One region of the Cellulomonas sp. P4_A2 genome, then DNA from elsewhere that is predicted to be linked to it. Evidence: riboswitches for the same ligand, from Rfam matches in the RefSeq annotation. Region 1 holds a riboswitch; each other region holds the start of a gene.
The links. Region 1 has a riboswitch for S-adenosylmethionine ahead of AC1DUE_RS18800 (ABC transporter permease). Riboswitches for the same ligand answer to the same signal wherever they lie in the genome.

Region 1 (9,740 bases):
GGGTGCCTCGGTCAGGGTCCGCACCGCGCGCGGCGACGCGAGCTCGTCGATGCGTGCCCGGATCGCGTGCGCCCTGGCCCACGCCTCCTCGTCGGTGGGCGCCACGATCGGCCGGAACGCGATCTGCAGACGAGGCAGCGGGCGGCCCACGGCGGTCGCGAACGAGCGGAGCAGGTCGACCTGGTCCGCGGTCGCGGCCAGCGGTTCGCCGAAGAGCGCGAACACGTCCGCGACGCGTGCACCGACCTCCAGGGCTCGTCGCGACGCCCCGCCCGCCGACAGGCCCGGACGGTGCTCGGTGCGGGCCCGCAGGACGAACTCCTGCGCTCGGTAGTACGGGCCGACGTGCGTGAACGGCTCGGCCGAGGTCCACGACCGCAGGAGCAGCTGCGCGTACTCGGCGAGCCGGTCGTAGCGCGCGTCCTTGTCCAGGTCGTCGCCCTCGGCCCGCTGGTCGCTGGTGAGGCCGCCCGCGATGAGGTGGACCGTGACGCGTCCGCCGGACGCCGCGTGCAGGGTCGCGAAGGTCTTGGCGGCGAACGTGGGCGCCGAGACGTTCGGGCGGTGCGCGACGCGCAGCTGGATGCGGTCGGTGTGTGCCGCCGCCCAGGCCGCCGCCTGCGCGGGGTCGGGGCCGTCGGACGCATAGGGGAACAGGACGTGGTCCCAGTTGCTCGCCTCGTGGGCGCGCACGATCTCCCGTGTGTAGCCGGGGTCCCAGACGGGTCCGACGAGCGGGGTGGTCTCGGTCGACGGGTTGCCGTACCCGGCGCCGAGGAACTCGACGGCCACGTCAGACCGCGACGAGCCGGTCGAGGCCGCGGGCACGGCCCGGGTCCTGCGGTCCCCACAGCGTCGTCGACACCTCGGCCCGGACCAGCGGGACGACCTCCTCGGCGAACCGTCGCAGGACGTCCTGCTGCTGCTCGTACGGCAGGACCGGGTTGAGCGAGACGGACTGCAGGTCGTGGCCGTAGGAGGCGTGGTAGTCGAGGATCTTCTCCGCGACGCGCTCCGGGGAGCCGACGAGCGCCGGGCCGCGCTCGACCGCGTCCTCGATGTGCGCGAACGACGAGACCTTGCCGGGCCGCGTCTCGCCGACGTGCCGGGCGGCCATCCGGGCGGCGAAGCCCTCGTAGACCGCGCGGTACTCCTCGGTCGCCTGCTCGGTGGTGTCCGCCAGGAAGAGGCCGCCCGAACCGGAGCCGACGTAGCCGACCGACGGGTCGTGCCCGTGGGCCACGAGCTGCTCGCGGTACCGGTCGATGAGCACCTTGTAGTTCTCGCGGGGCTGCAGCGCGTTCGCGGACACGATCGGGTCGCCGTGCTTGGCGGCGAGGTCGACCGCGATGGTGCTGGTGGCCGAGCCGTGCCAGATGCGGAAGGGGCCGTCGTACGGGCGCGGCAGCGTCGTCGCGTCCGTCAGCGGCGCGTGGAACGTGCCCTTCCAGTCGACGTGCTCTCGGCTGAGCAGCAGGGTGAGGAGCTCGTAGTTCTCCTCGAGGTAGTCGTACTGGTGCTCCAGCTGGAGCCCGAACAGCGGGAAGTGCTTGTCCTCGTTGCCCTTGCCGATGACGATCTCGAGCCGCCCGCGCGAGAGCAGGTCGATCGTCGCGTAGTCCTCGGCGACGCGGACCGGGTCGAGCAGGCTGAGCACGGTGACGCCGGTGCTGAGCAGGATCGTGTCCGTCGCCTGGGCCAGCGCGCCGAGCAGCACGGTGGGAGACGACGACAGGAAGTCGCCGGCGTGGCGCTCCCCCACCGCGAACGCGTCGATCCCGAGCTCCTCGGCCAGCACGGCGGTCTCGACGACGCGCTCGAGGCGGGTGGACGGGTCGAGCAGCTCGCCGGTGACCGGGTGCGGGCCGTGGGGGACGATGTCGAGGACCTGGAACTTCACGAGAGTGCTCCTTGCGTGAGTGGTGCTGTGTCGAGGCCGAACGCGAGCAGGGTGCCGCCGGCGACGACACGGGTCTCGCGCTCGGTCAGCCGGACGAAGCCGAGACGGTGGTAGAGCGCGTGGGCGCCGAGCATCTGCGGCCCGGAGTTCATGACGACGCGGTCGAGGCCCCGCTGCCGGGCGAGTGCGACGACGTGCTCGGTGAGCAGCACCCCGATCCCTCGTCGGCGAGCCGCGGGGTCGACCGCGAGCAGCCGGAAGTCGAGCTCGCCGTCCCGACCGAGCTCGGAGATGTGCTCGCCCGCGCGCGGCGTCGCGACCGTCCCGACCAGCTCGCCGGTCGCGAGGTCCTCGGCCACCCAGACCTCGTGCTCGCGAGCCCGGGCGGCGACGTCGGCGAGGGAGGCGCGGTAGTCGTCGGGGATGTCGTAGTCGTGGGCGTAGGCCTCGACCGACAGCTGCGCGACGCGGTCGTACTCGTGCGGCGCGACCAGCCGGACGCGCAGGCCGGTGCGGGCGACGTCGTAGCGGTACACGACCAGACCGGTGATCGCTTCCCGGTCGACCACCCGCTCGAACCCGAGCCGGTGGTACAGGCGTTGCGCGACGACGTTGCGGGCGCCGGTGTCCAGCACCAGCGCGGTGACACCCCAGGCCCGCGCGCGGGCGACCGACTCCGCCAGGAGCGCGGCGCCGACCCCACGACCGCGAGCTCCCGGCGCGGTGGTCAGCAGCCGCACCTCGGCCTCGTCGTCGCGGGCCTGCCGCGTGTACCCGGTGCCGGCCCGCAGCAGGCTGATCGTGCCCAGCAGCTCGTCGCCGTCGAGCGCCACGAGCAGGTCGCCGGCCGCCGCGCGCCCGGGAGCGTCGCGCAGCAGCGCCAGCCGCGCCGGGTCCGTCGTCGGACCGAACGGCCCGGTCGCGAACCCGTGCTCGGTGAGCTCCGCGACCGCGGCGTGCTCGTCCGGCCGCGACGTGCGCACCTCGATCACGAGAAGTACCCCTCCACGTCCAGGACGCCGCCGGCGTCCTCGAAGTCCTGCCGCACCGCGGCACGCAGCGCCGGGTCGGCCAGATAGTCCAGGGCCGTGAGCGCGAGCCCGACGGCACCGTCGACGGCGGCGGCGTCCCCGCGAGGACCTCCGGCGACCTCCGCGAACTCGCGGGTGTGCAGGGCCACCTCCGGGTCGCTCACCGCGATCATCGGGTGGATGCCCGGGAGCCGGACGCTCACGTTCCCGAAGTCGGTCGAGGCCGCGAGTATCTCGGGGACGACGCCCCCGGCCAGCACGGTCCGCCCCTGACCGGCCTGGTGCACCGCCCAGCGCTCTGCGAGCGGTCCGTTGGTCCGGACGGGGAGCGTGAACGGGGCCGCGTCCCAGACCAGCTCGGCGGTCGTCCCGGTGGCCAGCGCGGCGCCCCGCGCGATGTCGGCGAGCCGCTCGGAGAGGTCCTTGAGGGTCGTCGGGCTCGCGGACCGGACGTAGTACTCGACGGTCGCGCGCTCAGGCACCACGCTCGGCCGCGTCCCGCCCTCGAGCACCACGCCGTGCACACGGTCGCTCGGCGGGATGTGCTGCCGCAGCATCGCGACCGCCTGGTAGTTCAACGCGACGGCGTCGAGGGCGTTGCGGCCCATGAACGGGCTGGCCGACGCGTGCGCGGCGACCCCGTGGTACGTGACGCGCAGCTGCCGCCGGCCGAGGAACGGGTGGTCGACGACGTCGAAGCCGAACGGGTGCACCATGATCGCCGCGTCGACGCCCTCGATGAACCCGTTGCGCGCCAGGATCTCCTTGCCCGAGCTGCCCTCCTCCGCCGGCGTGCCGAGCAGGAGCACCCGACCCGGCAGGTCCAGACCGTCGGCGACCGCTCGGACCAGCGCGAGGAACGCCCCCGTCGCGGCGCCCGCGATGAGGTGGTGCCCGCACGCGTGACCCACCCCGGGCAGCGCGTCGTACTCGGCCAGGATCGCGACGGTCGGACCCGCGTCCTCGCGAGCCGCGCCGTCGTCGGGCCCGGCCTTGGTCAGCCCCGCGCGCAGCGCGGTCGACAGGCCGTGCGTCCCCACCTTCGCGGGCACGCCGCGCGCCCGCAGCAGGTCCGCGATCGCCGCGACCGAGCGGACCTCGCGGAACGCCTCCTCCGGGTGGGAGTGGATCGCGTGCGCGACGTCGAGGAGGTCCCCCTGGCCGGCGCTCGCCGCGTCCCGCACGAGGGCGCGCGACGTCTCGTCGGCCCCGTCGAACGGGGAGGTCAGCGGGACGAACGACCCGCGTCGGCGCTCGGTGAGCGCGCGCAGCTCGTCGAGGAACGCGGTGGAGGGGGTACTCATCCGGCGGTCGGCTCCTCGGCGGGCAGGCCCGCGTCCTTCCAGGCACCGAAGCCGCCGTCGACGTGGACGACGTTGGTGAAGCCCTTGGCGCGCAGCTCCGCGGCCACCGGGCCGGACCCGCGCACCGAGCCGCAGACGACCACGATCGGCGTGTCCAGCGAGACGACGGGTGCGTGGTGCGTGGCCGCGGCGAGGTCGAACTCGTCGTCGATCGCGTACCGGTCGCCGACCGTGGCGCCGGGGATCGCGCCCGTGCGCGACCGGCCCGTCTCGCTGCGGACGTCGAGCAGGAACGCGCCCTCGGCGACGCGCTCGGCGGCCTCCTGCGGGGTGACCGCGGGCGCGAGCGCCGCGGCGTCCTCGAGGCTGAGGTGCTCGGCGGGGGCGCCCGGGCGGGCGGTGGTCTCGGTCATCGTGCTCTCCTTCGTCGTCGTGCCTGTGCTCATCGGAGCCGGAAACCCTGCGCCTCGAGCGCCGAGCGGAGCTGGTCGCGACCGTTGAGCGCCGCGGGGCCGGAGAGCCGGGCGAGCAGCCGGTCCGTCCAGGAGTGCGACAGCCCCTCGAGGGCGTAGAACTCGCCGATCCGCTCCTCGTAGCCGGCGACCGCGTCGGCGTGGTCCGCGTCGTCGTACACCTCGTGGTGCAGCACGGCCGACTGGGGCAGGCGCGGCTTCACGCGCGTGTTCTCGGACAGGTCGGGCCGCCCGACGACGAGCCCGAACGCGGCGAACACGTGGCGCGGCAGGTGGAGCAGTTCGGCCACCTCGGCCGGCCGGTTGCGCAGCGCGCCGATGTACACCGTCCCCAGCCCCAGCGACTCCGCGGCGAGCACCGCGTTCTGCGCGGCCAGCGCCGCGTCGACGAACCCGACGACGGCCGTCTCGAGGTAGTCCGCGCCCTCGGTCGGCGCGTCGTGGGCCGCGGCGATGGCGTGGGCGCGGCCGAGGTCGACGAGCCAGACGAGCAGCAGCGGCGCCTGCGTGATGTGCGCCTGGTTGCCCGCGAGCGCGGACAGGGCCGACCGGCGCTGGTCGTCGCGCACGGCCACGACGCTCCACAGCTGCAGGTTCGAGCTGGTCGCGGCGGACTGCGCGGCGGCGACTACGGCCGCGAGCTCGGCGTCCGAGACGTCGTCGGGCAGGTACCGCCGCACGGAGCGGTGCGCGAGCTGCAGCTCGATGACGTCGGAGGTGGCGACGTCGTCGGGTGCGACACCGCCGTAGCGGGCGTCGAGCGTGGACGGGAGGAGGGCGACGGACATGGTTCCCCTGGTGAGCGCGCTGTCGGAGTTCGCGGGGAGGGTGAGCCGCCCGGATGCCGAAGTCAACGAACCGTCGGCGACGTCTCACATCTCGGTCCTCGGGCAGTGCGTCCAGTCCGTGAGACGCAGCGGCGGATCGTTGACGACCCCGCGCCTCGTCCTTACCTTCGCGGCCGGTATCGAGTCCCGACGCAAAGCCCTGGTTGGTCGGGCAGCAACCCTTCACGTGACGGGGTGCTCCAGGTGACTACCCGGCACGGCGTTCCCGCCGTGCAAGCACAGACGACGGAACGAGGACCCCCGATGCGCGCCTTCCCCCGGGCCCCGCGATGAACCGCTACGTGCTCGCCCGCCTCGGGCAGGCGCTCCTCGTGCTCTGGGCCGCCTACACGGTGTCGTTCGTCGTGCTCTACGCGCTGCCGGGCGACCCGGTCTCGCTCATGTACGGCGGCGAGTCGTCGGACGTCACGCCCGAGCAGCTCGACGCGCTGCGCGCCCAGTACGGCCTCGACCAGCCGCTGCCGGTGCAGTACCTGACACAGCTTGGGGGCGTCCTGCGCGGGGACCTCGGCACGTCGGTGGTCCTGCACCGGCCGGTGACCGGCCTGATCGCCGAGGCGATCCCGCCGACCGCGGCCATCGCGGCGGCCGCGTTCGTGCTCGCTCTCCTGGTCGGCGGCGGGCTGGCCATCGTCGCGACCCTGGTGCGCAGCCGCGGCCTGTCCAACGCGCTGCTCGGCCTGCCCCCGCTCGGGGTCGCGATCCCGTCGTTCTGGTTCGGTCTGATGCTCGTCCAGTGGTTCTCGTTCCAGAACCCGATCTTCCCAGCGGTGGGCAACAAGGGGTTCTCCTCGATCGTCCTGCCGGCGGTGACGCTCGCGGTGCCCACGGCGGCGCTGATCGCGCAGATGCTCTCGCGCAGCCTCCAGCACAGCCTGCGCCAGCCGTACGTCGACACGGCCCGTGCCAAGGGCGCCGGCTCGGTGCGCGTCCACTTCCGGCACGCGTTGCGCAACGCCTCGCTCCCCGCGCTCACGGTGACCGGACTGGTCATCGGCGAGCTCCTGGCCGGGGCGGTCGTCACCGAGACCGTGTTCTCCCGTGCCGGGATCGGCCGGCTCACCGCGACGTCCGTCAGCGCGCAGGACATCCCCGTCGTGATGGGCGTCGTCCTGTTCGCCGCCGCCGTGTTCGTGCTGGTCAACCTCGCGGTCGACCTGCTCTACCCCCTGCTCGACCCGCGGATCGTGCGGCACTCGCGTCCACCGAAGGCCGCGGCCCCGGTCGCCGCGGCCGCGGTCCGTGAGCCCGCGACGGCGGGGGTGTGACATGACGGACCTTCTCGACGACCTCGCCACCACCGCCGCCGACCTCCCGGCCGACGCGCCGCTGGATCAGCCCGACGAGCAGACGCGCGGGCGGTTCGCCTGGGTCGGCGACCTGCTGCGCAGGCCCGGGCTCCTCCTCGCTCTCGTCTGGATCGGGTTCGTGCTCGTGGCGGCGTTCGTGCCGCAGGTGCTCGCGCCCGGCGACCCGCTCACCGGAGTGCCGGCCGACAAGCTGCAGGCCCCCTCGTCGGCGCACTGGTTCGGCACCGACCAGCTGGGTCGCGACCTGTACACGCGGGTGGTGCACGGCACGCAGCTGACGCTCGAGGCGGCGCTCGTGGCCGTCGGCGTCGGCCTGCTGGTCGGGGCCGTGGTCGGTCTGGTCGCCGGCTTCGTCGGTGGCGTGTTCGACGACGTCGTCATGCGCGTCGTCGACGTGCTGCTGTCCATCCCCGCGCTGCTGCTCTCGCTCGCGCTCATCACGGCGCTCGGCTTCGGGACGGTCAAGGTGGCGATCGCGGTCGGCCTGGCCAGCGTCGCGACGGTCTCACGCATCATGCGCTCCGAGGTCCTGCGTGTGCGCTCGTCGGTCTACGTCGAGGCCGCGCACGCCGGCGGCAGCCGCTGGTGGTCGGTCCTGTTCCAGCACGTGCTCCCCAACGCCTCGGGCCCCGTCGTCGTGCTCGCCGCCCTGCAGCTCGGCACGGCGATCCTCGCGGTGTCCGCACTCAGCTTCCTCGGGTACGGCGCTCCCCCGCCCGCGCCCGAGTGGGGTGCGCTGGTGTCCGGCGGTCGCGACTACCTGCGCACGTCCTGGTGGCTGACCACGCTGCCCGGCCTGACGATCGCGCTCAGCGTGCTGGCCGCGGGCCGCCTGTCGCGTGCCCTCGACCGGCACGACGGGGGTGGGGCATGACCTCCTCCGAGCGGCTTCTGACGGTCACGGACCTCGCGGTCGCGTACCGGACGCGTCGCGGCACGGTCCGCGCCGTACGGGACGTCTCGCTGCACGTCGACGCGGGCGAGACCGTCGCCGTGGTCGGCGAGTCCGGGTCCGGCAAGTCGACCACCGCCGCCGCGGTGGTCCGGCTCCTGGCGCCGGCGGCCGTGATCGACCACGGGAGCATCGACCTGCTGGGCCACGACGTGGTCCACGCCTCCCACCGCGACCTGCGCAACGTGCGCGGCGTCCTGGTCGGCCTGGTCCCGCAGGACCCCACGGTGTCGCTCAACCCCGTCACCCGCATCGGCGACCAGGTGGCCGAGGTGCTGCGCATCCACGGTCTGGCCGACCGCAAGAACGCCGAGATCGAGGCGATCGAAGCACTGCGCCGGGCGGGCCTGGCCGAGCCGGAGGTCCGGGCGCGGCAGTACCCGCACGAGCTCTCCGGCGGCATGCGACAGCGCGTGCTGATCGCGATCGCGCTGGCCGCCCAGCCGCGCCTCCTGGTGGCCGACGAACCGACGAGCGCCCTCGACGTCACCGTCCAGCGGCAGATCCTCGACCACATCGAGGACCTCACGGCCGGAACTGGGACGGGGGTCCTGCTCATCACGCACGACCTCGGCGTCGCCGCGGACCGGGCCGACCGCATCGTCGTGATGTCGCAGGGCAGGGTCGTCGAGCAGGGCACGCCCGACCAGGTGCTCGGCGCACCGAGCGACCCGTACACCCGCGCGCTGCTCGCTGCGGCGCCCAGCCTGCGCGGTGCCCGCACCATCGCCGCGCCGGTCCCGCCGACCGCCGTGCCGGCGCTCGAGGCGCGGCGCCTGACCAAGGAGTTCCCGCTCCCGCGGTCCGCCGGCGGGGGCACGCTCCGTGCCGTCGACGACGTCTCGTTCGTCCTGCCGCGCGGGCGCACCCTCGCGCTCGTCGGCGAGTCCGGCTCCGGGAAGTCCACGACCGCCCGCCTCGCGCTGCGGCTGGCGGAGCCGACGTCGGGCTCGGTGCTCGTCGACGGCCAGGACGTGACGCACACCCGCGGCGCGGCGCTGCGGCTGCTGCGCCGGCGGATGCAGGTGGTCTACCAGAACCCGTACGCGTCTCTCGACCCGCGGTTCTCGGTCCAGCGGATCGTGACCGAGCCCCTGCGCGCGTTCGGCGTCGGCTCGCGCGCCGAGCGTGCCGCCCGCGCCGCCGAGCTGCTGGACGTCGTCGCCCTGCCGCGGACCGCGCTCCAGCGCCGTCCCGCGGAGCTCTCGGGCGGGCAGCGGCAACGCGTCGCGATCGCCCGCGCGCTCGCCCTGAACCCGGAGCTCGTCGTGCTCGACGAGCCCGTGTCCGCGCTCGACGTCTCGGTCCAGGCCCAGATCCTCGACCTGCTGACGGACCTGCAGGTCGAGCTCGGGCTGTCCTACCTGTTCATCTCGCACGACCTGGCCGTCGTCCGGCAGGTCGCGCACGAGGTGGCCGTCCTGCAGCGCGGCCGGGTGGTCGAGCAGGGCCCGGTCGAGGGCGTGTTCGCGCACCCGGGCGACCCGTACACCGCCGAGCTGTTGTCGGCGATCCCCGGCGGCCGCGTGCGCGCCGGCGAAGGGGGTGCGTCGTGACCTCGTGTCGACGTGACTGAGCCCCCGCGCCGCCCGTCACCCACCCCCAGCAAGGAGCACCACCATGTCCGTCCGACGACCCTCGCGCCGTCAAGCCGGCCTCCTGACCGGCATCGCCACGCTCTCCCTCCTGCTCGCCGCCTGCTCCTCGGGCTCGGACGACGCGGGTTCCGACGAGAGCACGTCGACCGCCGCGGCAGACGCCCCCGTCGACGGTGGCGACCTCACCTTCGCCATCGGCAACGACCCCATCTCGCTCAACCCGCCCGCCATCGGCTCCGGCAACGACACCTGGTACGTGACCCGTCAGCTCGTCGACTCCCTGCTCTGGCAGGACCCCGCCGACGGCTCGCTCAAGCCGTGGCT
Region 2 (9,740 bases), on a different contig from region 1:
GTCAGTGGGTGCTCGGCGCGGACACCGGTCGCCGGTACGCGGCGGTCTCGGGCGACCACAACCCGATCCACCTCTCGTCGCTGGCCGCCAGGGCGTTCGGGTTCCCGCGCGCGATCGCCCACGGGATGTACACGGCGTCGCGCGCGCTGGCCTCCGTGGGCGCGGCGCGGACCGACGCCTTCGACTGGTCGGTCGAGTTCGCCAAGCCGGTGCTGCTGCCGTCGACGGTGAACGTACGGATCGCCCCGTCGGACGGCGGATTCTCGTTCGCGGCCTGGACCAAGGTGCCGCACCTGACGGGTTCGGTCACGCCGCTCGGCTGAGCCGCGAGATCCCGTTGCTGACCGCCCGGAGACCGACGAACGGCCGCCGGGTCTCGGATCCCGCCGGCCGCTCGCCTTGGGACCATCCTGGTTCAGAGACGGTCCCGCCGCAGGGTGAAGCCCACCTGCGCGTGAGGTCGTGCGTCTGGGCCGAGCTCGACTCTTTCCACGCACGACCTGGGCTCAGACGCACGAGCTCGCGCGGCGGGTCAGGCGTCACGGTCGCGCCGCACGAGCTCGCGCTGCTGGTCAGGCGTTCGGGTCGCGACGAACACCGCGGCAACGCTCGTGCTCGCGGCGGGTCAGGCGTTGCGGTCGCGACGAACACCGCGGCAACGCACGAGCTCGCCCCAGAGGTCAGGCGTTGCGGGTCGCGACGAACACCGCGCCGCCGACCACCGCGAACGGGATCGCGACGAGCGGTGAGATGCCGGCCAGCAGCGCGACGACCGCCGTCGCGACGAACAGCCCGGTGGCCGCGGCCGCACGGGCCGTGCCCGCGAGTCGGTGGTCCGACCGCGGCGCCATCCAGCGGCTCCACACCGCGACGGCCACCACGACGAACGCGACTGCCAGGAGCAGGGACACGAGCGTGCTGCTGCCCAGCCGCCAACCGGCGACCGCCAGCAGAGCGATCATCGCCAGCTCGACGAGGAACGCCAGCACGCCGAGCACCCCGACCTGCTGCTGCGCCACGGGATCGGTCACGCGCCCATCCTGCCGACGAACCGCCCAGCGCCGCGACCCCGCTGCGCGCAGGCCGAGATCGACCCTTAGGCGCGAGATCGGCGCTCGGAACTGCCGATCTCGCGCCGAGAGGTCGCTCTCGGCGCCGCGCTCGCGCGCGGCCGGGCGCAGCGGGGTGGTCGCGAGCGCGGCAGTTCCGTGCGAACGCGGCAGCAGCAGGTGCCGCGTTCGACAGGAAGTGCCGCGTTCGCCGACGCCGAACGGTTACCGCCGGTGGCGCCGAGCCTGCGTCAGTCGTCGAGGGCCGGGCCGCAGGCGGCCGCGGCCGTGGCGGCCAGGTGGTCCAGGCCGTGGACGGCGACGAGCGGGCGGGTGTCCTCGACGACCGCCCAGCAGCCGTCGACGATCTCGTAGCCGGACGCGGGGCCGTCGGCGAGGTACTGCGTCAGGGCGGTGACCAGCCGGTCGACGGCCTCGCTCGTCGTGCCGACGCCGACGGACGCGCGGATCGCACCGTCGGAGGCGTTCAGGTGCGCGAGGAGCGGGTGGGCGCAGAAGCGGCCGTCACGGACGCCGATCCCGTGCTCGGCCGACAGGTAGGCGGCGACCAGGCCGGGGTTGTGGCCCGGGACGGTGAAGGTCAGGACGCCGACGGGCGGGGCAGAGTCGGGCCAGATGCGCGCGATCTCGACGCCGTCGATGGCGGACAGGCCCGCGACGAGCCGGGCACGCAGGGCGTCCTCGTGGGCGTGCAGCGCACCGGCCGGGAGGGCCGCGAGCTGGTCGCACGCCTCCGCGAGCGCGATGGCGCCGATGACGTTGGGCGAGCCGGCCTCGTGCCGGGCAGGTGCGGGCTGCCACACGGTGCGGTCCGTGCGCACGTCGCGCACCGCACCTCCCCCTGCGAGGTACGGCGCACCTGCGTCGAGCCAGTCGCGACGTCCGACCAGGGCGCCGGCCCCGAACGGTGCGTACGTCTTGTGGCCCGAGAACGCGATGTAGTCGGCGTCGGAGGCCGCGAGCGAGAACCCGCGGTGTGGCACCAGCTGGGCGCCGTCGACGGCGACGCGGGTGCCCTCGGCGTGCGCGAGGGCGATGACCTCGTCGAGCGGCAGCGACTCACCGGTGACGTTGGAGGCGCCGGTGACGGTCAGGAGCGCGTAGTGCCGGCGCGCGAGCTCGTCGCGAAGCCTGGACAGCGTCTCGGCGACCGTGCGGGCGATCGGCAGGATGGTGGTCGAGTGGCCGTGCCCGTCCGCGGAGTGCACCCAGGGCAGCAGGTTGGCGTGGTGCTCGATGTCCAGCACCAGCACCCGGGACCCGCTCGGGACGACTCGGGCCAGAAGGTTGAGCGAGTCGGTGGTGTTGCGGGTGATGATCGCGACGTCGTCGGGACGCGCGTCAACGAACCGCGCGATCGTCTGGCGCGACGACTCGTACAGGGCGGTGGACACCTGCGACAGGTACCCGGCGCCGCGGTGGACGGACGCGTACAGCGGCAGGACCTCCGTGACGCGCGCGGCGACGGCCTCGAGGGCGGGCGCGGACGCGGCGTAGTCGAGGTTGGCGTAGACGCGCTGCGTGCCGTCGACGAGGGGCACCGTGGTGTTGCCGCCGACGACGGGGAGCAGCTCGCTCACCGCGTCGACGTCCACACACGAGAGGCGCTCGGCAGTTGTGGTCATGATGGTCCTCCGACACAGAGGGGCACCGCCGTCGGTGGACCCCGCGCTTGCCGAGCCCCGGACGGAGCTCGGCCAGGTCGTCACCCGGGGCACCCCACCGCGGAGGAGGGTTGCCGGCCAGCGAGCCGGGGCTTGACGCTGGCGCTCATGACCTGAGAAGAGGGTCCCCGTCCCGCCGCGCACGTGTCAACGCACGATCGGATTCGTCTCGGATCGCGAGACTTCGATTCCACCAGTTGGATTCCGTCCGACGCCCGCACTAGCATCACCGGCACCATCCAGAGCGGCCGAGAGATCTGGCTCGACGACGCCGCAGCAACCCGCGTGCACGACAGTGCACGGACGAGGGTGCTACCGCCAGGACCGATGGAGGCTGTGCACGTGACAGAACGACTCAGGTACCGGCTGCTCAGCGGCACCGACGACATCGCCTTCTGCGAGCGCGTCTCGGAGGCCCTGGCCGACGGCTACGTGCTGCACGGCGGCCCGGCCGCGACCTACGACGGCGAGCGTGTGATCGTCGCGCAGGCCGTCATCCTTCCCAGCAACGCGACCCACGAGACGAGGCCCGTATGAGCTACGCCGGCGACCTGACCCCCCAGCAGGCCTGGGACCTCCTGACGTCCGACGGCGACGCGCTGCTGGTCGACGTGCGCACCGACGCCGAGTGGGCCTACGTCGGCATCCCCGACGCCGCGTCGATCGGCGGCCGCTCCGCGCTGGTCGAGTGGGTCTCGTACCCGTCGGGACGCCCGAACCCGCAGTTCCTCAAGCAGCTCGGCGAGCTCGGGCTCACTCCGGGCGACGGGCGGCCGATCGTGTTCCTGTGCCGCTCGGGCGTCCGCTCGGTGCACGCCGCGAACGCCGCGACGGCCGCGGGTCTCGGTCCGGCGTACAACGTCCTCGAGGGCTTCGAGGGCGACGTGGGTGCCGACGGGCACCGCGGGCACTCGGGCTGGCGCGCGGCCGGCCTGCCGTGGCGGCAGCGGTGAGCCCTCGGGTGCCGGGTCCCGGCGACTGGGACGAGAAGCGGGTCGAGCGCGGGACGCTGCGGCCGGACACCCTCGCCGTGCGCGGCGGGCTGGTGCGCTCGCAGTTCCAGGAGATGTCCGAGGCGCTCTTCCTGACGCAGGGCTACGTCTACGACGACGCCGCTCAGGCCGAGTCCGCGTTCGCGGGCGAGCACGACCGGTTCCTGTACTCGCGCTACAACAACCCGACGGTCTCGACGTTCGAGGAGCGGCTGCGGCTGCTCGAGGGCGCCGAGGCGGCGTTCGCCACCGCCAGCGGGATGTCCGCGGTGTTCACCGCGATCGCGGCTGTCGCCAAGTCGGGCTCGCGCGTCGTCGCGGCCCGGGCCCTGTTCGGGTCCACGGTCGTGCTCTTCGAGGAGGTCTTCGCCCAGTGGGGTGTGACCACCGACTACGTCGACGGGCACGACCTCGCGCAGTGGGAGGCGGCGCTCTCGACGCCGGCCGACGTCGTGTTCTTCGAGACGCCGTCCAACCCGATGCAGGACCTGGTCGACATCGCGGCGGTCACGACGCTCGCGCACGCCGCGGGCGCGATCGTGATCGTCGACAACGTCTTCGCGACGCCCGTCCTGTCGAAGCCGCTCGACTTCGGCGCCGACGTCATCGTCTACTCGGCGACCAAGCACATCGACGGCCAGGGCCGCGTGCTCGGTGGCGCGATCCTGGGGTCGGAGGAGTACATCCACGGACCCGTGCAGACGCTCATCCGGAACACCGGCCCGTCGCTGTCGGCGTTCAATGCGTGGGTCCTGCTCAAGGGCCTCGAGACCCTCTCGATCCGGGTCAAGCACCAGACGGCGTCGGCCCTGCGGCTGGCGACCTGGCTCGAGGAGCAGCCGGGCGTCTCGCTGGTCCGCTACCCGTACCTGCCCTCGCACCCGCAGCACGCGCTCGCGCTGCAGCAGCAGAGCGGCGGCGGGACGGTCGTGACCTTCAACCTCGCGGTGCCCGACGGCGCGTCGTCCGAGGTTGCCAAGAAGGCGACGTTCGGCGTGGTCGACGCGCTGCGGATCATCGACATCTCGAACAACCTGGGCGACGCGAAGTCGATCATCACGCACCCCGCCACCACGACGCACCGCAAGCTGGGCGCCGAGGGCCGGGCGGCCGTGGGGATCGGCGAGGCGACGCTCCGGCTGTCGATCGGCCTCGAGGACCCGGACGACCTGATCGACGACCTCACGCAGGCGCTGGACACGCTCGGTCGCTGACGACGTCCCGCGGGTGTCCGTGCGGCCGGTGAACACTGGCGGCATGGACACCCGGCGGCTCGTCGTCTCCCCGGCCCTGCGGCTCGGCGTCGGAGTCGTGGCCGGTCTCGTCGTCGCCGTGCTGGTCGCCTGGACGTCCGGGTTCGCCGCGTTCCTGTCCGGCTGGGCCGTCGCCGCGGCCGTCTTCGTCGTCTGGACCTGGCTCGCGTGCGCGCCGATGGGTCCCGACGAGACCGCGGCGCACGCCACCCGCGAGGAACCGACTCGGCTGGCCTCCCACGTCATCGTGATCGCGGCGGCCTTCGTCACGCTCGGCGGCGTGGTCCACGTGCTGGTGAGCTCGTCGCTGCACGCGTGGCTGCCCGCGATCGCGGTCCTGGCGAGCGTGGTCGCGTCCTGGGCCGCGATCCACACGGTGTTCGCGCTCCGGTACGCCCGCATGTACCTGACGGACGGCGCCGGCGGGATCGACTTCCACCAGGAGGAGCCGCCCGAGTACACCGACTTCGCCTACGTCGCGCTGACGGTCGGCATGAGCTTCGCCATCTCGGACACCGACCTCGGCTCGTCGCGGATGCGCCGGACCGCGCTCGCGCACGCGCTGCTGAGCTACCTGTTCGGCACCGTCATCATCGCGCTGCTGGTGAACCTCGTCGCCTCTATCTGAGCTCGACCGTCTCGTTCTCGCCTCCGTCGTACCGCTCGCCGGTGACCTTGGCCTTCACCAGGCTGAACGCGGTGGTCAGCTTGCCGCCGGGCGCGTGCCAGTACTCGGCCGTCTGACCGCGCAGGGCGATGAGGACCACGCCGGGGGTCTCGGGGCCGTCCGGGAACCACGCGTCGGCCGTCGGCCCCCAGAGCTCCTTGATCTTGGCGAGGTCCCGCACGACGTCGGCCGTCCCCGACACCGACACCCACGACGTCGACTCCGCGAACGCGGCGTTCGCGGGACTGCCGGCCTCGATCTCGTGCACCTTGTGGCTGTCGGCGTCGGCGAAGAACCACAGGTCGCCGTCGTAGTCGACGTCCTGCACACCCATCGGGCGGCTGACCAGCGCCCCGCTCGGGTCCACCGTCGTGAGCATCGCGAACCTCGCGGCCTTGATCAGCTTCGCCACCGTCGCGACGTCGTCGTCGTGCGTCATGAGCACTCCCTGCCTGTGGACCGCCCGGGGTGTTCTCACCGGATGGTGCGGCCACGGTAGGCAGGATCCGCACGACCCACCACTGGAACGGTCGTGGCCCGACGCGCGATGCTCGGGGCATGGACAACGAGTTCGACGCCGTCGCGGTGGACCTGGTCGCCCGCGGAGCGACCCTCGGCCAGATGATGGGCCACCCCATGCTCAAGGTCGGGTCCTCGATGTTCGCCGCGTTCACCGGCGACGAGCACCTGGCCGTCAAGCTCGGGCGCTCCACCCCCGAGCACGCCGAGGCGCTCGCGCTCCCGGGCGCCGCGGTCTGGTCGCCGGGCGGCAGCGGTCGCCTGTTCTACGACTGGGTGTCGCTGCCGCCCGAGCAGGAGGACCACTGGATGCGGTTCGCCGAGGCGGCGCGGCTCCTCGTCAGCTGATCAGCGCACCCACTGCTCCCCGGCCTCGACCGCGACCGTCAGCACGTTCTCGGCCGGCGGGACCGGGCACGTGGCGAACTCGGTCAGGCCGCAGGGCAGGTTGCTCGCGCGGTTGAAGTCGAGGGTGACGGTGCCGTCGCCGGCCACGGGGCCGAGACCGAGCGTGCGCGACGCCGGGTAGGTGGTCACGCCGCTCGTCGCGTCCCGGAACAGGACCGACAGGCCGCGCGCTCCCCCGTCAAACACCACGAGCGACTGCGGCACGCCGCCGAGCTCGAAGTGCACGGTGCCGACGGCGGTGTGGTGGTGCTCGAGGCCCTCGACGACCGCACCCGTCGTGACGGTGCGCGGCTCGTCGAACGGCGACAGCGTGCCGGTGACGAGCCACTCCTGCGACGGGGTGTAGGCGGGGATGCCCGTGAATGCGGCGAGCTGCGGCGCGCGCGGGTCGTGCACGCGGATGATCACGTGGGCCGTGCGACGGGCCACCTCGAGGATGAGGTCGCCGGAGCGGACGCGCAGGCCCGGACCGCCCTCGACCGGGTCGAGCGTCGCGGAGCCGTCGACGACGTCACCGTCGGGGAGCACGAGCCCGTCCTGCGCGGCCGCCTCGATCGTGAGCGCGTCGCCGGGTGCCGCCGTCCAGCGGCCCGGAAACTCCCCGAACGTGGCGGGCACGGCCGTGAGCCAGTGCAGCGCGGTGATGGCGACCCAGCCGTGCGGCTCCGCGAAGTAGGCCTCGCGGGACGCGTGCCAGGTCTCCCAGTCGGCGGTGAAGGTGTCGGTGATGACGGTCATGACGGGTTCCTCTCGGAGAGCGCGGGAGCGAGCGTGCGGCCGAACGCGTCGGCGGCGGGCAGGCCGAGGTTCTCCCGCAAGGTGGAGCCCTCGTAGGACGTGCGGAACGAGCCGCGCTCCTGCAGGAGCGGGACGACCTTCTCGACGAACTCGTCGAGACCGTGCGGGGTCAGGTGCGGCACGAGGATGAAGCCGTCGGAGGCGTCCTCCTGCACGTAGCGGTCGATCTCGGCGGCCACGTGCTCGGGGGTGCCGACGAAGTTCGACCGGCCGATGACCTCGATGACCAGCTCGCGGGCGGACAGCCCCTTGGCCTCGGACAGCGCCCGCCACTGCTGGGCGATCGCGACCGGGTCCTTGAACATCGACGCGCGACCGTTGGTGATCGACGGCGCGTCCACCAGCGGGTCCTGCGCGGGCAGCGGCCCGTCGACGTCGAGGTCGGGCAGGTCGCGGTTCCACAGCTGCTCGATGAACGCCCGCGCGACGGACGGCCGGACCGTCTGCAGCTGGAGCTCGCGCAGCCGCTCCTCCGCCTCGGCGGCGGTGTCGCCGAGCACGAACGACGAGCCGGGCAGGATCAGCAGGTCCTCGGGCCGGCGCCCGTACCGCGCGAGGCGCCCCTTGACGTCCGCGAAGAACGCCTGCCCGTCCTCGAGCTTCGAGTGCCGGGAGAACACCGCGTCCGCGACCTGCGCCGCGAGCTCGCGGCCCCCGTCGGAGTCGCCGGCCTGGATGATCACGGGGTGGCCCTGGGGCGGGCGCGGGAGAGTCGGCGTGGCCTCGATGTCGACGAGCCGGCCGTCCGTGCGCACGCTGCCGAGCGACCCCGGCCGCACGAAGTGCTCGCCCTGCGCGACGATCGCGTCCGGCGCCCACGCGTCCCACAGGGCCCGGGCGGCCTCGACCACCTCGCGCGCGCGCTCGTACCGGTCGGGGTAGGCCAGGTAGCCGCCGCGGCGGAAGTTGGCGCCGTGGAACGCGTCGGACGAGGTGACGACGTTCCAGGCCGCCCGGCCGGCGGACAGGTGGTCCAGGGTGGCGAACTGACGGGCCAGCTCGTACGGGTCGTTGAACGTGGCGTTGATGGTGCCGGCGAGCCCGACGTGCGTGGTGACGCCGGCGAGCGCGGCCAGGACGGCATACGTGTCGGGCCGGCCGACGACGTCCTGGTCGACCAGCTGGCCGCGGTGCTCGCGCAGGCGCAGGCCCTCGGCCAGGAACACGAAGTCGAAGAACCCGCGCTCGGCCGTGGCGGCCAGGTGCTGGAACGACGCGAACGCCGACTGGGTCTGCGGCTCGTGGCTGGGATCCGTCCAGACGGTGTGGTGGTTGACGCCCGGGAAGTGGGCGCCGAGGTGGATCTGCTTCTTGGCGGTCATCTCGGGTCCTTCAGCGGGTCGCCGCGAAGCGGCTGGCGGGACGGGGCAGGCCGAGCGTCTCGCGCAGGGTCGCGAACGTCTCGGCGACGGGCAGGTGGCCCGCGAGCAGCGCGACCCCGCCGGCGACCGGGCGGACGGTGACGCCGTCGACGTCCTGCGCGAGGCGCGTGAGCTCGGCCGCGACGGTGGCGGGGCCGCCGACGACGACGCCGTCCCACGACCACGGCTCGAACGCGTCGAGCGCCTCCCGCAGGGCGGCCGCGGCGGCGTCGGTCTCGGCGACCAGCACCGCGACGTCCAGCAGGACGATCACGTCCGGAGCCTCGGCGCGGACCGCGTCCGCGGCCTCGAGCGTGCGGACCCGGACCACGTCGGCCCGACGGACGGCGACCTCGCGCTCGAGCGCCTCGTCGCCGCGGACGACGACGACCGGCTGCCCCTGCGGCGACCGTGGCGTGATCGAGGCACCGTGCACCGAGAAGAACTCGCCCGAGAACTCGATCGCGTGGATCTTGTCCCGGTCGATGTACCGGTCGGTGGCCTCGTCGAGGACGATCGCGTCGTCCTCCCAGCTGTCCCAGAGGCGGGTGATCACCTCGATCGTCTCGTCGGCCTCGCGCCACAGTGCGGGCAGCTCGCGCGGCACGCGCTCGTCGTAGCGCAGCGCCTCCGCACCGGACCGCGGGTCCAGGGCCGGGGCGGCCACGTCGACCTGGACGGCGCCGCGACCGAGGCTCACGTGGTCGAGCGTTTGGATCTCCTTGCCCACGTGGAAGGGCTCGCGGTAGGTGACCGGGACGACCGGCGCCAGGCCGATCCCGCTGGTCAGCGGGCCGAGCAGGGCCGTGACCCCGAGCGCGTCGAGGCTCCCGACGAACCGGCCGGCGCGCTCGACGGGCGGCGCCGCCGAGTCGTCGACGATCACGAGGGAGGCGCCCGCGCGCTCGGCGTCGCGGGCGCGATCGATCCAGTGCTGGGCGGTGAAGGCGCCAGGCGCGTCCTGCGACGGCAGGCGCCAGGCGGCGGGGTGCAGACCGGCGGGCGTGA
Region 3 (9,740 bases), on a different contig from region 1:
GTCGTGCCCGCCCACCGCGGGTCGGTGAGCGTGCTCGACGCGACGTACTTCGGGCGCGAGTTCAGCGAGCCGACGAACGGGTTGTCCATGTCGGTCTGCACACCCCAGTACCCGGCGAACAGGTCGTACGTGCGCCGCCCGAACAGGAACGCGTCGGCGCGCCGGTAGAAGTCGCCGATGTAGGCCGTCGACTCCTCGTCGCCCACCGGCAACGCCCACCCGCCCCGCTCGAACCCGGGGTCGAGCTCCGCGTTGTTCCCGCCGTTCGCCTGCATCACGCCGTCGACGGTGATCTGCGTGTTGGTGACGAGCCTCATGATCGTGATCCTTCCCGGGCCGCCCCGCGCGGGCGACCTCTCACCCGTGCGACGAACGGGAAGGGCGCGATCGGACACCGCACGCTCGTCGGGTGTGTCAGCCCGCGACCCGAGCGGCCAGGTCCTGCTGACGGCCCGCTGCGCCGGACGTGTCGCGGCGCAGGTAGTTCCACGCCAGGAACGCGCAGACCAGCCCGTTGACGAAGCCCATGAGCACGTCGGTCGGGCTGTGCATGCCGCGGTACAGGCGGGCCGTCCCGACGCCGATCGGCACGAGCAGGCAGAGCACGGTGACGACGCCGCGCAGGATCGGGTTGCCGATCCGCTGGGCCATCATCGCGAGCGTCACGTAGAACGCCGTGGACGCGCCGGTGTGCCCGCTGGGGTAGGCCGAGGTGGGCGGCGAGTCGTCCAGGTGCTCGACGTCGGGCCGCTCGCGGCCGACCACCAGGGCGGCGGTCATGAAGAGGATGGCCTGCACGGCGATGGCCTGCGGCGGCACGATCGCGAGCCACCACTGCTTGGTGCGCCACCAGAAGAGCGCGACGAACAGCACGCACGCGCCGATGATGAACTCGGTGGTGCCGATCGCGGACAGCGCCGCCGTCACCGAGTTCAGCGCCGGAGTCCGGATCGACTCGAACCACTCGTTCACGGCTGCCTCCCGCGGCAGCCCGTCGAGAGGTCCGGTGATCAGCAGGCCGACGCCGACGAGGACGACCCAGAGGCCGACCGCCGGCAGGAGCACCCGGACGCCGATGTCGCGGAGTGCTTCGCGGCCGGTCGGGGCGGACCGGTCGAGCTCGTAGCGGTGCAGGAACGTGTGCATCAGGACTCCTGGTGCGGGCCGGTCGCGGACCAGCCGCTGTAGCCCAGGTAGGACGCGCCGGCGAGGGCTGTGCCGAGGGCGAACCCCGCGATCACGTCGGAGGGATAGTGCACGCCGAGCATGACGCGGTCGAGCCCGGTGATCAGGACGCAGGCGCCGGCGACGACGGGGACGACGACCCGGCCGCGCGGGCCGAGCAGCGGCCACACCAGCAGCGTCACCGTGAGGGCCGCGGCTGCGGTGTTCGTGGCGTGCCCGGACGGGAAGCTCGACCCGGGGGCGTGCGAGACGGCATCCTCGACCACCGGCCTGGCCCGCTGCACCAGCCCCTTCGCGCCCAGCTGCAGCGCCCAGGCCGCCATGATCGTGAGGAACGCCCACAGCGCCCGCGTGGTCATCCCGTGCCGTCGCCACACCCAGACGCAGAGCACCGTCGCGGCGAGGTTGACCCAGCGCGCCTGGAACGCCTCCTGCCAGACGAGCAGCGCCTGCCGGAGCTCGGGGTGCTCGCGGGTGAAGTCGGTCGCGGAGGCGATGGCCTGCTGGTCGAGCCGCAGGACGTCGTCCACCTGCGCCCGCACCACGTACGCGAGCACCGCGACCGGCACGGTGAACGCGACCCCGAACACGGCGGCACGCAGGAGCGCGCGTCGACGGAGGGGGCGAGGATGCATCCCCGGAGGTTAGGCGCGCGGGGCCGGACGCGCTCGTCGAGAGCTCACGGCACCAGGACGACCACCCCGCGCAGCCCGCCGGCCTCGACCGCGGCGTAGGCGTCGCCCGCCTTCTCGAACGGGTAGGTGTCCGCGACGCGCGGCGTCAGGACGCCCTCGACGGCCAGCGCCGCCACGTCCGCGAGTCCCGCGGAGCCGCTGACCACGTGGACGGTCTTGACGCGGATGCCGCGCTCGGGCGTGGGCGTCGCGGGCGCGGTGACGGCCACGAGCACGCCGCCGTCCCGGGCTGCGACGAGAGCCGGTGCGCCGAGCTCGGCGGTGTCCAGCACCCCGTCGGCGCCCAGCGTGCCGAGGTCGGTGCCCCGCAGCACGAGCCGGGCGCCGGTGCGCTCGACGAAGGCGCGGTCGGCCTCGCGCGCGACGGCCAGGACCTCGAGCCCGCGGTGCCGGGCGAGCTCGACGGCGAACCCGCCGACACCACCGGCGGCGCCGGTGACGGCCAGCGTCGCGCCCGCCGGCAGGCCGAGCAGGTCCAGTGCCTGTGCGGCGGTCAGAGCGTTGAGCGCCAGCGTCGACGCGTCCACCGCGCTCAGTGACGCGGGACGCGACGCGACCGACCCGCGCGGCAGCACGACGGACGACGCCTGGGCGCCGACGAAGGTGTCGAACCAGTCGGACAGGGCCAGCACCGGGTCGCCGGGGGCGAGGCCCGTGACGTCCGGGCCGACCGCGTCGACCACGCCGGCGAGCGCCCAGCCGAGCACGTAGCGGTCGGCCGGCGGCAGCGGGACGTGGCCGCGCGCGACGACCACGTCGACCGGGTGGACGGGTGCGGCCTCGACGTGGACCCGGACCTCGCCCGGACCGGGCTCCAGGACGGGCAGGTCGAGGATCGCGAAGTCGGCGGTGGGGCCGGGAACGGTGAGGGTGACGGTCGACATGAGGGCCTCCGGGGGGAGATCGGTTCGGGACGCGACCCATCCTGAGCACAGTGGTATCTTTTGGGAAGTAGGCACCTTCTGGTGCCTAAAGGGTCTGTCTGGTTCCCTGCTCGGAGGACATCGTGCTCGAGACGCTCCCCCTCGCGGCGTACGACTCGTTCGACGCCGACTGTCCGACCCGTGAGCTCCTCGACGAGCTGTCGGACAAGTGGGTCTGTCTGGTCATGACCGCGCTGGAGGTCGGCCCGCAGCGGCACTCGGAGCTGCGGCGGCGCCTCAACGGCGTGAGCCAGAAGATGCTCACCCAGACGCTGCGCGCCATGGAGCGCGACGGCATGATCACGCGGACCGTGACCGCGTCCGTGCCGGTCCGGGTCGACTACGAGCTCACTCCGCTGGGCGTCTCGCTGACCTCCGTGGTGCACGCCGTGAAGGTGTGGGCCGAGGCGAACATGGACGCGGTCGCGATCGCCCGTGAGGCGTACGACGCCCGCGTCTGATCTCACGATGTGACCAGCGGTTTGACGTCGTCGGGCCCCCGATCTAAATTCCCTACCAATAAGGTCAAGATTTCCAGCGCGAAGCTCCGGCTAGCTGGAAGGCAACCCTCCGCGCGGTGGGGTGCCCCGGATGAGGACCTGGTCGTGGTGGGCACTACGCCTCCACACGGCAACGACGCGAACCCCGGCAGTGCCGGGACGAGAGGAACGACCATGAACGCGTTCGGAGCACCCCGCTCCCCGAGCTGCGGCCACGCCATGCTCACGCGTTCCTGTTGTCGCTGAACCTTCAGCGCCCCGCTCCACCTCGCACGCCCCGCTGAACGGGGCGAGCCTCGCCGCACCTCTGACGTGCGCGCCCCACCTCTCGCACCACCTGAACGGATACCCCTGTGTCCTCCCATGCCCACCTCGGTGTCGACCTGTCCGACACCGGCGCCCGCGCCGCCGCCTGGCGCACCCACGGCTCCCAGGGTCAGCGTCTCTTCGACGCCGGCCGCCTCGAGGAGCTCGTCGCCGTCGCCCAGCGCGGTGCGCTCGACTTCGTCGTGTTCGACGACGACTTCGCCCTGCACCCCGGCGGCAGCACGACCCGCCTCGACGCGGCCATCGTCGCCTCCCGCCTCGCGGCGCGCACCGACGGCATCGGCCTCGTCGCCTCGGTCGGCACCTCGCACCTCGAACCGGCGCACATCTCGACGGCCATCGCGACGATCGACCAGGCCAGCGCCGGTCGCGCCGGGTGGCAGGTCGGCTGGACCACGCGTCTCGACGAGGTGCCGACGGCCGGCCCGCGGTCGTCCTCCCCGGACGTCGCGGCCCTCGCCGGCGCGGCCGAGGCGGCCGCCACAGTCGCCCGGCGCTGGGACAGCTGGGTGCCGACGACCTCGGCACGCCCGCGTTTCACGACGCACGACGGCGTGAACTTCGCCGCCGGCGTCCCGAAGGGCAGCACGCGTCCGCCGCAGGGCCGACCGCCGGTCGTCGTCCGTGCGACGACCCCCGACGAGATCGAGCTGGCCGGACGCGTCGCGGACGTCGTGCGCATCCGCGCCACCGACCGCGACGAGGCCGCGCGCACCCGGGCCCGGGTCCTGGGCGCGGTCGTCGCCGCCGGTCGTGACCCGCGCGACGTGCGCGTCCTGGTCGACGTCTACCTCATCGTCGGGCCGGACCGGGCCAGCGCGCAGGCCCGCCTCGACATGCTCTCCGACCTGGAGGGCGTCAGCTGGGACACCGGCTCGCTCGCGTTCGTCGGGACCTCCACGGGGTTCGCCGAGCTGGTCACCGACTGGCTCGACGCCGAGGCCGCCGACGGGTTCACCATCCGCCCGGCATCCGTGCAGACCGACCTGGTCGCGCTCGTCGACGGCGTCCTGCCGGTGCTGCGCGCGTCGGACGCCTTCCGTTCGTCGTACCCCGGCCGCACGTTCCGCGACACCCTCGGCCTGCCGAGCACCGTGCCGAGCACCGTCGCCCGATTCGCGGCGTCGGCATGACGACCACCGACCTCCGCGTCGTGCGCTCGTACGCGCTGAGCGACCCGGCCGTGCAGCCGATGCTCGACGAGCTCGCGGTCGAGTACCTCACGCGGTACAGCGAGTTCTTCGGGGTCGACGACCTGCGCGCGGAGCTCGAGCGGTACCCCGCCGAGCAGTTCGCGGCGCCCGACGGTGACCTGATCCTGATCCTGGAGGACGGGACCGCGGTGGCCGGCGGTGCGTTCCGGCTCCGGGCCGAGCCGGAGCTCGGTTCGGCGGAGCGGCTCAGCCGTCCGGATACGCGCGACGAGTCCGGTCTGCCGACGGTCCGCACCGCCGAGTACAAGCGGATCTGGACCAACTCGGCGCACCGCCGCCGCGGTCTGGCGCGCCAGGTGCTCGCCGAGCTCGAGCTCCGAGCGGTCGCGCTCGGGTACGAGCGCCTCTACCTCACCACCGGTCCCCGGCAGCCCGAGGCCGCCGCGCTCTACCTGGCGACCGGCTGGCACCCCCTGTTCGACACGACCGACGCCCCGACGGACGGCCCGCTCGCGTTCGAGAAGTGGCTCTGTCCGGAGCATGACGCCCCGCAGTCGTAGAGCCCCCTCGAACCCCGGAGTGCACCGTGTCCACCGCCTTCCTGAAGAAGGACGACGTCCTGCCCGACGTGTCTGACGTCGTCGTCCACGACGAACCCCGCGTCTACGGCGCGCGCCACCCCGCGCGCTGGGTCGCGACCGCGATCGTCGCGGTGCTGCTCGCGATGGTCGTCAGCTCGCTGCTCACCAACCCCAAGTGGGAGTGGGGGGTCGTCTGGCAGTACCTGACCTGGCCGTCCGTGCTCGACGGGCTCTGGGGCACCATCCGGCTCACCGCCGCGGCCGCCGTGGTCGGGTTCGGGCTCGGCACCGTGCTCGCGCTCATGCGGCTGTCGAGGTCACCGCTGCTGCGATCGGTCGCGTGGGGGTACATCTGGATCTTCCGGTCCGTGCCCCTGATCCTCCAGCTGCTCCTCTGGTACAACCTCGCGTACCTGTACCCGCACCTCACGCTCGGGGTACCGTTCGGCCCGTCGTTCGTCGAGCTCGACACCCTGTCCGTGATCGACAAGTTCGGTGCCGCGGTCCTCGGGCTCGGGCTCTCGCAGGCGGCGTACGCGTCCGAGATCATCCGCGCCGGCATCATCGGCGTCGACCAGGGCCAGCACGAGGCCGCCGCGGCGCTCGGCCTGCCCCGGCGTCGCCAGCAACGGCGGATCATCCTGCCGCAGGCCATGCGCACCATCGTGCCGACCGCCGTGAACGAGATCATCGGCCTGGTCAAGGGCACGTCGGTGGTCTACGTCCTGGCGTACGGCGAGCTGTTCTACATCGTCGGCGTCATCTACGGCCGCAACCAGCGCGTGGTCCCGCTGCTGATCGTCGCGGGCATCTGGTACCTCGTCCTGACCACCGTGCTGACGATCGTGCAGTACTACCTGGAGCGGCACTACGCCAAGGGCGCCCTGCGCCAGCTGCCGCCCACGCCGATCCAGAAGGCACGCTGGGGCCTGGGCGTGAGCTGGTCCCGCCTCACCGGCAGACCACTGCCCGGCGACCTCCCACCGAGCTACGGACGCGGCGCCCGCAACCTCCTGGTCCGCACCCAGCGGGGTGGGTTCTGATGGCCGCGGGGCTCGTCGAGGTGCGCGGTGTGCACAAGGCGTACGGGACGCTCGAGGTGCTCGACGGCATCGACCTGACGGTCCGCCCCGGCGAGGTCACGGTGATCCTAGGCCCGTCGGGCTCGGGCAAGTCGACCCTGCTGCGTGTGATCAACCACCTCGAGAAGGTCGATCGCGGCCTCATCTCGGTGGACGGCGACCTCATCGGCTACAAGCGGCGTTCCGACGGAGCGCTGCAGGAGCTCAAGGAGAAGGACGTGCTGGCGCAGCGGACCCGCATCGGGTTCGTGTTCCAGAACTTCAACCTCTTCCCGCACCTGACCGCGCTCGAGAACGTCATCGAGGCGCCCATCTCGGCGCAGCGCCGGCCGCGGGCCGAGGTCGAGGCCGAGGGCCGTGCGCTGCTCGAGCGCGTCGGGCTGTCCGACAAGGCCGACGCCTACCCCCGGCAGCTGTCGGGCGGCCAGCAGCAGCGCGTGGCCATCGCCCGGGCGCTCGCGGTCAAGCCGTCGGTCGTGCTCTTCGACGAGCCGACGTCCGCGCTCGACCCGGAGCTCGTCGGGGAGGTCCTCGACGTCATCCGCGACCTCGCCGCGACCGGCACGACCCTCGTCGTCGTGACGCACGAGATCGGGTTCGCCCGCGAGGTCGCCACCTCGATCGTCTTCATGGACGGCGGCCGGATCGTCGAGCAGGGCACACCCACCCAGGTGCTCGACGCCCCGCAGCACGCCCGTACCAAGGCCTTCTTGGACAAGGTGCTCTGACAGCTCCGCCTGCACCCACCCCTGATCGTTCCCCGCTCACCCGCGCGCCTGCGCACACCACCGAAAGAGAGACACCTCCCGTGACCACACCCCTGCGACGTACCCGGCTCCTGAGCGCACTGGCCCTCGTGCCCCTGCTGGCGCTCGCCGCGTGCAGCGGATCGGCCGCGGCGGACGACGACGTGGCGGCCGAGCCCTCGGGCTCCGCCACCGCAGCCGCCGGACTGACGATCAACACCAGCCCCGATCAGGACCGCATCCACTCGACCGAGTCGGCCGACGCCATCGCGCTGCTGCCGGCCGCGGTCAAGGAGTCCGGCGTGCTCAAGGTCTCGACGACGGCCGGTGGCCTCCCGCCGCTCGGCTTCCTCGCCGACGACGAGAAGACGCCGATCGGCAACGAGCCCGACATCGCCTCGCTCATCGCCGACGCCCTGGGCCTGAAGCTCGAGCTCGAGGTCAAGGCGTGGGCCGACTGGCCGCTCGCGCTGCAGTCCGGGGACGTCGACGCGGTCATCTCCAACGTCACGGTGACCGAGGAGCGCAAGGAGCTCTACGACTTCTCGTCGTACCGCAACGACCAGCTCGGCTGGCTGACCGCCGCCGGCAGCGACATCAAGCAGATCAAGGAGCCCAAGGACATCGCGGGCCTCACGGTCGGCGTCGGGTCCGGCACCAACCAGGAGAAGATCCTGCTCGCCTGGAACCAGGAGAACATCGACGCGGGCCTCGAGCCGATCAAGGGTGGCGAGCCGGAGTACTACGAGAACTACTCCGACGTCCTGCTCGCCGTGCAGTCCGGCCGGCTCGACACCTACGTCGGCCCGAACGCGAGCCTGGCGTACAGCGCGGCGACCGCTCCCGACCAGTTCAAGGTCGTCGGCACGCTCAACGGCGGCTGGCCCGACACGGCGCAGATCGCCGTGGCCACCCTCAAGGGCTCCGGGCTCGCCGAGGCCGTGACCGCGGCCCTCAACCACACCTTCGAGGACGGCACCTACCAACAGGTGCTCGAGCGCTGGGGCCTGCAGGCCGAGGCGATCGAGAAGTCCGAGACCAACCCCCCGGGTCTGCCGAAGACCAGCTGACCACCCTGGACCGAGTGCCCCTGGTCTTCACACCAGCGCACTCGACGGTGGCCGGCCGGGGTCGGGGGACGCCCGGCCGCTCGCCGCGGCCGGTCGGTGGTCCTGCTCGAGCGCTTCGAGCCGGGCCACGTCCAAGGCGCCTCGCACGGAGCCTCGCGCATCTACCGGCAGACCTACGATCGCGCCGAGTACCTCGACCTCACGATTGAGGCGCTGGGGCTCTGGCGGTCGCTCGAGGACGCGACCGGTTCGGAGCTCCTGACGATCACCGGCGGCGTCAGCCACGGATCCCCCGCGCCGTCGCTCCTGGCCGCGTTCGAGGCCCGTGGCATCGCGCACGAGGTCCTCACGCCCGACGAGGCGGCCGAGCGGTGGACCGGACTGCGGTTCGAGGGGTCGGTGCTGCACGAGACCCGCACGGCGGGCCGACTGCACGCCGACCGCGCCGTCCTCGCGCTGCAGGACGACGCCCGCGCGCACGGCGCCGACGTCCGTCACGGCGTCCGCGTGCTCTCGCTGACGGTCGCCACTGACGGTGTGGTCGTCGAGACCTCCGACGGACCCGTCCGCGCTCGTCGGGTCGTGCTGGCCGTCGGCGCCTGGACCGGCTCGCTGCTCGGCCGGCCGCTCCCGCTGGTGGTGACGCAGGAGCAGCCCGCCCACTTCGACCTCGCCTACCCCGCCGACTGGCCGTCGTTCACGCATCAGCCGTTCGGTGTACATCCGTACCCCAGCGGAACGTACGGACTGCTGACGCCCGGCGAGGGCGTCAAGGTCGGGTTCCACGCGGTCGGTCCGGTGACCGACCCGGACCACCGCACGTTCACGCCCGAACCCGCGCAGCTCGCGCTCCTGCAGCGGTACGCCGAGCAGTGGATGCCGGGCGTCGACGCGAGCACCCCGCACCCCATCTCGTGCACCTACACGACCACGCCCGACCACGACTTCATCCTCGACCGCCGCGGACCGCTGGTCGTCGCCGCCGGGTTCTCCGGCCACGGCTTCAAGTTCGGGCCCGCGATCGGCCGGGTCCTGGCCGACCTCGCCGACGAGCCGGTCGACGACCCGGTGCGTGCCTCCGACCCCGCGTTCCACCTGTCCCGCCTCGTCCTCCAGGAGTCCCGATGACACGCGTCCCCCTGTCCGTCCTCGACCTCGCACCCGTGTGGGAGGGCGGCACCGGCGCGCAGGCGCTCCAGGCGTCGCTCGACCGGGCGCGGCTGGTCGAACGGCTCGGCTACCGGCGGATCTGGTTCGCCGAGCACCACCTCGCCCCGGGCGTGGCCTCGGCCGCTCCGGGCGTGCTGGCCGCGCTCGCGGCGGGCGTCACGTCGACCCTGCGCGTCGGGTCGGCCGCCGTCCTGCTCGGGTCGACGAGCCCGGTTGTCGCCGCCGAGCAGTTCGGCACCATCGCGGCCGCCCACCCCGGGCGCGTCGACCTGGGCCTCGGACGCGCGTCGTTCCCGCCGCCCTCCGA

Region 2: linked by a shared signal. The riboswitch ahead of AC1DUE_RS05380 (DUF1737 domain-containing protein) and the one ahead of AC1DUE_RS18800 (ABC transporter permease) in region 1 are both predicted to bind S-adenosylmethionine.
Region 3: linked by a shared signal. The riboswitch ahead of AC1DUE_RS18575 (LLM class flavin-dependent oxidoreductase) and the one ahead of AC1DUE_RS18800 (ABC transporter permease) in region 1 are both predicted to bind S-adenosylmethionine.

Annotation. Positions count from the first base shown of each region.
Region 1 covers NZ_JBFUHG010000025.1:32,397-42,136, reverse strand. The annotation lists gene AC1DUE_RS18830 (LLM class flavin-dependent oxidoreductase) at 1-792, opposite strand, end outside; gene AC1DUE_RS18825 (LLM class flavin-dependent oxidoreductase) at 794-1,900, opposite strand; gene AC1DUE_RS18820 (GNAT family N-acetyltransferase) at 1,897-2,892, opposite strand; gene AC1DUE_RS18815 (M20 family metallopeptidase) at 2,889-4,235, opposite strand; gene AC1DUE_RS18810 (rhodanese-like domain-containing protein) at 4,232-4,648, opposite strand; gene AC1DUE_RS18805 (NADPH-dependent oxidoreductase) at 4,678-5,496, opposite strand; SAM riboswitch class IV at 5,672-5,781, shown strand; gene AC1DUE_RS18800 (ABC transporter permease) at 5,826-6,824, shown strand; gene AC1DUE_RS18795 (ABC transporter permease) at 6,826-7,740, shown strand; gene AC1DUE_RS18790 (dipeptide ABC transporter ATP-binding protein) at 7,737-9,374, shown strand; partial or broken gene AC1DUE_RS18785 (ABC transporter substrate-binding protein) at 9,439-9,740, shown strand, end outside.
Region 2 covers NZ_JBFUHG010000004.1:126,374-136,113, forward strand. The annotation lists gene AC1DUE_RS05365 (MaoC/PaaZ C-terminal domain-containing protein) at 1-323, shown strand, start outside; gene AC1DUE_RS05370 (DUF2568 domain-containing protein) at 681-1,031, opposite strand; gene AC1DUE_RS05375 (aminotransferase class V-fold PLP-dependent enzyme) at 1,301-2,695, opposite strand; SAM riboswitch class IV at 2,734-2,848, opposite strand; SAM riboswitch class I at 2,967-3,068, shown strand; partial or broken gene AC1DUE_RS05380 (DUF1737 domain-containing protein) at 3,062-3,241, shown strand; gene AC1DUE_RS05385 (rhodanese-like domain-containing protein) at 3,268-3,687, shown strand; gene AC1DUE_RS05390 (O-succinylhomoserine sulfhydrylase) at 3,684-4,940, shown strand; gene AC1DUE_RS05395 (DUF1345 domain-containing protein) at 4,984-5,607, shown strand; gene AC1DUE_RS05400 (pyridoxamine 5'-phosphate oxidase family protein) at 5,600-6,085, opposite strand; gene AC1DUE_RS05405 (hypothetical protein) at 6,205-6,513, shown strand; gene AC1DUE_RS05410 (DUF1684 domain-containing protein) at 6,514-7,311, opposite strand; gene AC1DUE_RS05415 (NtaA/DmoA family FMN-dependent monooxygenase) at 7,308-8,693, opposite strand; gene AC1DUE_RS05420 (LLM class flavin-dependent oxidoreductase) at 8,704-9,740, opposite strand, start outside.
Region 3 covers NZ_JBFUHG010000024.1:25,654-35,393, forward strand. The annotation lists gene AC1DUE_RS18550 (dihydrofolate reductase family protein) at 1-317, opposite strand, end outside; gene AC1DUE_RS18555 (phosphatase PAP2 family protein) at 415-1,146, opposite strand; gene AC1DUE_RS18560 (phosphatase PAP2 family protein) at 1,146-1,820, opposite strand; gene AC1DUE_RS18565 (NADP-dependent oxidoreductase) at 1,865-2,764, opposite strand; gene AC1DUE_RS18570 (winged helix-turn-helix transcriptional regulator) at 2,887-3,264, shown strand; SAM riboswitch class IV at 3,327-3,446, shown strand; gene AC1DUE_RS18575 (LLM class flavin-dependent oxidoreductase) at 3,657-4,763, shown strand; gene AC1DUE_RS18580 (GNAT family N-acetyltransferase) at 4,760-5,344, shown strand; gene AC1DUE_RS18585 (amino acid ABC transporter permease) at 5,371-6,408, shown strand; gene AC1DUE_RS18590 (amino acid ABC transporter ATP-binding protein) at 6,408-7,175, shown strand; gene AC1DUE_RS18595 (ABC transporter substrate-binding protein) at 7,256-8,263, shown strand; partial or broken gene AC1DUE_RS18600 (FAD-dependent oxidoreductase) at 8,351-9,391, shown strand; gene AC1DUE_RS18605 (LLM class flavin-dependent oxidoreductase) at 9,388-9,740, shown strand, end outside.